Regions from separate parts of the Hypnocyclicus thermotrophus genome, predicted to be linked through region 2. Evidence: riboswitches for the same ligand, from Rfam matches in the RefSeq annotation. Region 2 holds a riboswitch; the other holds the start of a gene.
What was found. A riboswitch is a leader RNA that binds a small molecule or an ion and turns the genes downstream of it on or off. The one in region 2 is predicted to bind FMN.

Region 1: linked by a shared signal. The riboswitch ahead of ribH (6,7-dimethyl-8-ribityllumazine synthase) and the one ahead of EV215_RS07880 (DMT family transporter) in region 2 are both predicted to bind FMN.

Annotation. Positions count from the first base shown of each region.
Region 1 covers NZ_SOBG01000002.1:331,580-336,031, reverse strand. The annotation lists gene ribB (3,4-dihydroxy-2-butanone-4-phosphate synthase) at 1-7, opposite strand, end outside; gene EV215_RS03575 (riboflavin synthase) at 26-649, opposite strand; gene ribD (bifunctional diaminohydroxyphosphoribosylaminopyrimidine deaminase/5-amino-6-(5-phosphoribosylamino)uracil reductase RibD) at 651-1,772, opposite strand; gene ribH (6,7-dimethyl-8-ribityllumazine synthase) at 1,814-2,281, opposite strand; FMN riboswitch at 2,404-2,525, opposite strand; gene EV215_RS03560 (heavy metal translocating P-type ATPase) at 2,845-4,452, shown strand, end outside.
Region 2 covers NZ_SOBG01000007.1:7,084-11,535, forward strand. The annotation lists gene EV215_RS07875 (alpha/beta fold hydrolase) at 1-1,525, shown strand, start outside; FMN riboswitch at 1,594-1,732, shown strand; gene EV215_RS07880 (DMT family transporter) at 1,843-2,775, shown strand; gene EV215_RS10520 (GGDEF domain-containing protein) at 2,794-3,318, opposite strand; gene EV215_RS07890 (Rqc2 family fibronectin-binding protein) at 3,921-4,452, opposite strand, start outside.

The DNA.
Region 1 (4,452 bases), on a different contig from region 2:
CACTCATTATTCCTCCTTTTTATTCTTAAAATTTTTTTAATAACTTTTCTATGCTTTTTTCTTCATTTTTAATTAAATTTTCTATATGTTTAGCTATTAAATCTGTTTCAATATTTACATAGTCTCCTATCTTTTTATTTGATAAAATAATATTATCTTGAGTATGAGGAATTATTGATACTGTAAAACTTCTATTTGTATTATCAATTACTGTAAGACTTGCTCCATCTACTGTTATTCTTCCTTTTTCTACTATATATTTAAGGTATCTTTTCTCTAATTCAATTTCATATTTTATTGCAAATCCATCTTTTATTATTTTTATGATTTTCCCTTCACAATCAACATCTCCAGTTACTAAATGACCACCTAAATAACTATTAAGAGTTAAAGATTTTTCTAAATTTATCTCATCATTTATCTTTAATCTTTTTAAATTACTTCTTTTTAATGTTTCATTCATCACATCTGCTTCAAATTCATTTAATGAAAATTTTTTAACTGTTAAACATACTCCATTTACCGCTATACTATCTCCTTTTTTTATGTTTTCCATTATTTTCTTTGCTCTAATTTTTATTTTGTATCCATTAATTGATTTTGTTAAAGTAATTACCTTTCCTTTTTCTTCTATAAGACCCGTAAAAATATTACTCACCTCTTTTAAATTCTAAACAGATATCATTGTCAAAATTTTTAAATGATACATTTTCTAATTGAATAGAATTTTTTATTTTAGATATCTCAAATCCCGTTATAAATGATAATGCATCTTTATCCCCTAAAATTTTAGGTGCAATAAATATACTCCCTTCATCTATTAATTCTTTTTCCTTAAATAAATTTGATAGAACAAACCCTCCGCCCTCTACAAGTATCGAATCTATTCCAAAATTATATATTTCTTTAAAAATATCTTTAAATTTAAATTTTTCTTCATTTAAAAATATAAATTTAATTTTATATTTATTTGATAATTCCTCTATAAAATCTTGTTTTTCTTTTTTATTTTTAATTTGAGTAATTAAAATTGTTTTTTCATCATTATTATTTTTTATAATATTTAATTTTTTATCTATTTTTAAACTTGGATCAAGAATAATTCTAAAAGGATCTCTATGATTTTTAAGACTATCATTTCTTACATTTAGATTTGGATTATCTTTTTTAACAGTATTTATCCCTACTAAAATCCCCATATATTTATTTCTTAAATAATGTACATATTTTCTAGATTTTTCATTTGTTATCCATTTTGAATCTCCCGTTTTTGTTGCAATTTTTCCATCTAATGTAGTAGCTATTTTTATGTGTATATACGGTAATTTTTCTTTAATATATTTAAAAAATACTCTATTTATCTCTTTTCCCTCATTTTCTAATATCCCTATTTTTACTTCTATTCCACTTTTTTGTAATAATTTTATTCCTCTTCCACTCACAAGTGGATTGGGATCTTTTATTGCAATAAAACATCTTTTAATATTATGTTCTATTATTTTTTTTACACATGGTGGTGTTTTTCCATAATGACTACAAGGCTCTAATGTTACATATATATCTGCTCCTTTCGCATTATCCCCAGCTTCATTTAATGCATATACTTCAGCATGAGGTCCACCAAAATATTTATGATAACCTTTCCCTATAATTTGGTTATTTTTTACAACAAGGGCTCCTACTAAAGGATTGGGATTAACGGCTCCCTCTCCTTTTTTAGCAAGTTCTAAAGCTAATTTCATATATTTTTCATGAATTTTATTTTCTTGCATAATCACAACTCCTTTTTATTAATAAAATATAGAGTTTTTTCTTAAAAATTTAAATTTTTTATTAAATTCACCATTTCTATTGCACTCATTCCAGCTTCAAATCCTTTATTTCCTGCTTTCGTTCCTGCTCTTTCTATTGCTTCTTCTATTGTGTTTGTAGTAAGTACACCAAATATTACAGGAATTTCACTTTCTAATCCTACTTGAGCTACTCCTTTTGATACTTCAGCACATACATATTCAAAATGTGGAGTTGCACCTCTAATTACAGCTCCAAGTGTAATAATTGCATCATATTTACCTGTTTTTGATATTTTTTTAGCAATTAATGGTATTTCAAAAGCACCTGGTACCCATGCTATATCAATATTTTCTTTAGTTATTCCATGTCTATAAAGAGCATCTTCTGCTCCATTTAATAACTTTGAAGTAATAAACTCATTAAATCTCGCACAAATAATTCCTATTTTGATATTTTCTCCGTTAAAATCCCCTTCAAATATTCTCATATTTTTCTCCTCCTAATTTTTTCATTTAATAAATAAAAAAGCCCTGATTAAAATCAGGGCAAAATATATTAAAATATATAGTTACTTAAAAAATAATATTTATTACTAAATACTATAACTATACTTTACTTCTCTCATCCAGACTTTACTGTCGGTACTGGAATTTCACCAGTTCCTGCTATATAAATATAGCTCGCGGACTATCACCGCCGGTCGGGAGTTTCACCCTGCCCCGAAGTTTTTTTATTTAATTTACACTTAAGTATATAAAATATTATATAGTATTGTCAAGAAATTTTAATTTTTTTAATAAATATTTAAAATAAACTTGATTATAAAATTAAAATATCATATAATACATATAGGGGGTATATTAAAAACTTAAAGGAGTGATAAGAATGTTGGAAATATTAAAAAAAATAAAGAAATCATTTAATAAACTTATAAATACATTGGCAGAAAATAATGAAAAAAATAATAAATCTAAACATTAAAATAGTTTACTTTTAAAAGTAAACTAAAATTTATAATTTGGATATAATTAAAACTTTGGAGGTAAAAAAATGAGCGAAAAAAAAGAATACAATGTTATTGGAATGACTTGTACTGCATGTGCTAATAATATAGAAAAACGCTTGAAAAAAATAGAAGGCATAGAGAGCGCTAATGTAAATTTTGCTATAGAAAAATTAAATATAGTTTTTGATGAAACTAAAGTAAAACAAGAAGATATAATAAATGCTGTAAAAAAGGGTGGTTATAATCTTGAAGAAGAGAAAAAAACAAGAAATGTAATAATTCCTATTGAAGGAATGACTTGTACTGCATGTGCTAATGCAATTGAGAAAAGAGTAGGAAAATTAGGAGGAGTAGATAACGTAACTGTAAATTTTGCTACAGAAAAAGCTATAATTAATTATAATAGTGATATGACAAGATTATCTGATATAAAATCAGCAATAAAAAAAGCGGGTTATACACCACTTGAAATAGATAAAACTGATGAAATAGATGCGGATAAACTAAGAAAAGAAAAAGAAATAAAAATATTATGGTATAAATTTTTAACTGCTACAGTATTTGCAATTCCATTATTGTATATAGCAATGGGACATATGATAGGGCTTCCATTACTAAAAATAATTAATCCAGAAATAAATCCTATAAATTTTGCATTTATACAAATCCTACTAACAATACCAATAGTCATAGCTGGTAATAAATTTTATATTAACGGGTTTAGAAATTTAATAAAAAGAGAACCAAATATGGATACACTTGTTGCTTTAGGTACATCAGCAGCGATACTTTATGGTTTTTATGGAACTTTTGAAATAATGAACGGTAAATTAGAATTTACAAATAATTTATATTTTGAAAGTGCTGGAGTAATTGTTGCATTTATACTTCTTGGAAAATATCTAGAAACTGTAACAAAGGGAAAAACATCTGATGCAATAAAGAAATTAATGGGATTACAACCTAAAACTGCTCTTGTAATAAAAGATAATGAAGAAATTGAAATACCTATAGATGAAGTAGAAGTTGGAGATATAATAATAGTAAAACCAGGAGAAAAAATACCTGTAGATGGTATAGTGGTAGAAGGACATACATCTGTTGATGAATCTATGTTAACTGGAGAAAGCATACCGGTAGAAAAAAATAAAGGTAATAAAGTAGTAGGAGCTTCTTTTAATAAAAATGGAACTATTAAATTTAAAGCTACAAAAGTAGGAAAAGATACTGTATTATCACAAATAATAAGACTTGTTGAAGATGCACAAGGTTCTAAGGCGCCAATAGCTAAAATGGCAGATATCATATCAGGATATTTTGTACCCATTGTTATTACTATAGCTATAGTATCAGGATTAATATGGTATTTTAGTGGAGCAACACCAGTATTTTCATTAACTATATTTATAGCCGTACTTGTAATAGCATGTCCTTGTGCATTAGGGTTAGCTACTCCAACAGCTATAATGGTAGGAACTGGAAAAGGTGCGGAAAATGGAGTGTTATTTAAAAATGGGGGAGCGTTAGAGCTAACACATAAATTAGATACAATAATATTTGATAAAACAGGAACAATAACAGAAGGAAAACCAGTAGTAACAGATATAATTGTTACAGATACTTATTCCAAAGAAGAAATATTATCTATCGCT
Region 2 (4,452 bases):
TGAAAATGCAAAAAGTTTTATTGAAAAAACTGATTTAGCTATTTTTTATTATACTTTATCTAATGTATCAAATGAATTATCTAATGAAATAAATGCAAATGAAAAATTAAATAATATAATATCAAATAATTTGAAATCAGAAAAAATAAATAATATGGAGATGTTTAATAAAGATTTTTTTTATAGACAGTCTATATTAGATAATCTATATTTTGGAAAACGTATAGGGAAAAAAATTCCAGAAAAATTTAAAGATTTAAATTGGAATATAACAAATGTAGATGATGATAAAGGAAATATAATATTAAATTATATTTTTAAAAGAATTTTAAATGATTTAAAATATAGAAAAATAAATATAAAAAATATGGAAAAGAATATAGAAATAGAATTAAAAAACAAACCATTTTATTATGGATATTTTTTAACCCATATTATTTTATATGATTCAGAGTTTTTTTCTAAAAATATAAACATTTCTCCATATTATAAAATAATAAAAGAATTAGAAAATTTAGTAGATTATGTAATCAAAAATAAAGAGTATGATTTAGGTTATGAGTTGTATATGTGTCTTAGTTATTTTCAGTTATTTGAAAATAAAGAGTATAAAAAACTAGAAAAATTTTTATTCAAAAAAAATGTATTCAAAGATACTATATTAAAAGGTGATACACATTTAAAAGTAGTATATGGTATATCATATGCAATGAAATATGAGTATACTCCAAAAGAAAAAGGTTTTATTGAGTCAATTAATGGTAAAATTTACTATGAGGTATACGGAAGTAAAAGTAAAGAAGAACCGTTAATTCTTATATCAGGTGGTCCAGGTTGGTCACATGAAATATTATACCCATTATTAAATCTTTCTAGAAAAAGACAAGTAATATTGTATGATCAAATCGGAACAGGAAAATCAAATAAAGTTTTAACTATAGAAAATTTATCAATAAATGATTATATTATTGATTTAAGTAATATAATTCAAAATTTAGGGTTAGAAAAAGTAAGTATTTTAGGTCATTCATGGGGAACTATGGTAGCAATAGATTATACTTTAAAATATCCTAAAAAAGTATCAAAGTTAATTTTAGCTTCACCTGTTATAAGTGCAAGTGACTGGGCTAGAGATACAAAAATAAAATATAATACTCTCAAATCTAGTGATAAAGATGATGAATATACAGAAAAATACTTATTAAAAGATTTATATAAATATATGGATTATTTTATAGATTTTAATGAAAATATTTATTTAAAATTATGGGGTGAAAGCGAGTATAATATAAATGGATGGTCTAAAGTATATGAAAAAAAAGAAGAATTAAACAAAATAGATAAGAAAGTTCTTATAACAGCAGGAGAGTTTGATGAAATATATCCTGAAACTATAAAAGATTGGAATAATTATTTAGAAAATAGTAAATATATTATTTTTAAAAATACAAGGCATGTACATTATATAGAAGATAGAGTAAACTTTATAAATGAGGTAAATAACTTTTTAAAAGAAGAAAATTAAATAATATTAAAATATAAAATTCTTGACAAAAACATTAAATAGGAATATAATTATAAAAAATAAAATATAAAATCTTTAGGGGCAGGGTGAAATTCCCGACCGGCGGTAAAGTCCGCGAGTTAAATCATTTAATATTTGTCAAATGATTTAACATGAACTGGTGAAATTCCAGTACCGACAGTAAAGTCTGGAAAGGATAAAGATTAAATAAAAAATAAAATATAGATGAAGAATTTATATTTATTATTGATTTAAAATGCCCCGATTAAAATCGGGGTTTTTTATTTTAAGTTTGATGATCGAAAGGAGAAATAAGAATGGAAAAGAAAAAAATATGGTTAGGCTCAATATTTGTAATAATAGCAGCAGTTTTATGGGGGCTTGATGGAGTTGTTTTAACACCGAGACTTTATAATTTGCCAGTGCCATTTGTAGTATTTTTATTACATGCTATACCATTTGCACTAATGAATTTTATATTTTATAAAGAATATAAAAAATTAAAAGAATTTAAAATACATGATTTGATATTTATGGGGTTAATTGCTTTATTTGGAGGAGCAATAGGAACATTATCAATAGTGAAAGCACTATTTTTAGTTAATTTTCACCAATTATCTGTAGTTGTTCTTTTACAAAAATTACAACCAATATTTGCTATTATTTTAGCTAGATTAATATTAAAAGAAAAAACAGGTAAAGATTTTATAGTATGGGCTTCAATAGCAATAATAGCAGCATATTTTTTAACATTTGGATTAAATGCACCACATATAGATGCAGGAAATAAAAACACAATATTAGCGGCGATGTACTCTATAATAGCGGCATTTTCATTTGGTAGTGCAACGGTTTTTGGAAAGTTTATAGTTACTAATTTTGATTTTAAAACAGCAACATTTTTTAGATATGGATTTACTACTGTAATTATGGCAGGTATACTTTTATTTACAAAAGGATTTATTCCATTAGTAAATGTTACAAAAGCAAATTGGATAATATTATTAATAATTACATTTACAACAGGAGCAGGTGCAATAGCACTTTATTATTATGGTTTAAAATTCATAGATGCTCATATATCTACAATTTGTGAATTAGCATTTCCTCTTTCAGCAGCATTTTTTGATGTGATAATTAATAAAAGTATATTATCTCCTGTACAATGGATAGCGGCTTTTGTATTGATGATAACAATAGTTAAAATTAGTTTAAATCAAAATGAAATAATAGAATATAAAAAAGCATAAAAAATAACAGGAAGAAGCTTAATATTTCTTCCTGTTATTTCTTTTATCTTGATACATCAAATTATCACTTTCTTTTAATATTTCATTTAAATTTTTAATATGCTTTAATTGTTTTATTACACTTCCAATAGAAAAATGAATATTATTATCTTTACAAATATTTGAAATACGTTCAAGAATTAAATTATGAGTATTAATTGTACACTTAGTAATAATTAATACAAATTCATCTCCACCAATTCTAAAAATATAGTCACTATTTCTTATTTCACTTGATATTATTCGTACAAATTCTTTAATTAATTTATCTCCATTATTATGTCCTTTTAAATCATTTACTTTTTTTAGATTATCAATATCCAAAAAATTAAAAGAGATATAGTCATCTGAATCAAGTTCTAGCATTAATTTATCAAAAATTCTGAAAAGAGCTTTTCTATTATAAGCAGTTGTAAGTGAATCATAAAGAGTTTCTTTCTCTAAAATATTTTGTAGAATTACTTTTTTTTCTATTTCTTTTTCAAGTTCTTTAGTTTTATTCATTAAGGTTAATTTTGTAATAAAGAAAGTTTTATCTTGCTTTTTATAAAAAAAAGCAATTATTGAAAAAATAATAGAAAGTAATATTGGAAATATTAAAGTATAAAAATGGTTTGTATTAACTTTATTGTATAAAATTAGTAAAACTAAATTTATATAAAATGGTATTATAGTTATTAATAAAATCAAAAAATAATTTAAAGAAATACTAAAAACAAATTGAAAGAAAAAAATAAATATGATTGTATGAAATAAATTATAATTTGTTTTTAAATTGTTTTCAAAGTTAAAAAAAATTAAAAAATTAAAAAATATATTTGGTAAAAAAATTAGAATAATACCCAAGAAATATGTAATTTTTTTATTTTTTTTATGAGTATAATAAAAATAAATATATATAAAAGATGAAAAAATTAAAGTTATTAAAAAATATATGTTAAAATATTTTAATTTGGTATGAAACTGTAAAAAATATATAGGAACTATAAATAAATTTAATATAGATCCTACAATTAAATTTTTAATAAAGGTTTCAAAACAATATTCTTTATATTTAAGAATAAATTTATTATTTAACATAAAATCTCCTACTTTTTATTTTTAAATTAAATTTTTAAAAAAATACTCTTGAAATTAGAATAAGTAACAAATCCTGGTTTTGAATTAGGGATTTTTTTTACATATTTTTTTTGAGTATAATCAATGGTAATATTACCAGAATTTATTTTAGAATATTTTGCTGCAATTTTTGCAGCTTCTAAAATAATATTTTCCGAAGGATTTTCTCCTTTTATAATTACATGACTTCCTGGGATATCTTTTATATGAAGCCAAATATCATTTTTATCGGCTAATTTAAAAGTTATATATTCATTTTCTTTGTTATTTTTTCCAAAATAAATTTTAAAATTATCTACTATAATATATTCTATATTAATAGTATTTTTCCTTTTTTTTCTGTTATTCTTTTTTATTTTTCTTTTTAAAATATTTTGTTCAATTAATTCATCTTCTATAGAGATTAAAGTGTTTAGATTATCAGCTAAAACAATAAAATTCTTTAAAGTAAATAGATATTCTAATTCTTTTTTTATTTCTTCTTCTCTAATTATATTATACTCTAATTTTTTCTTTAAT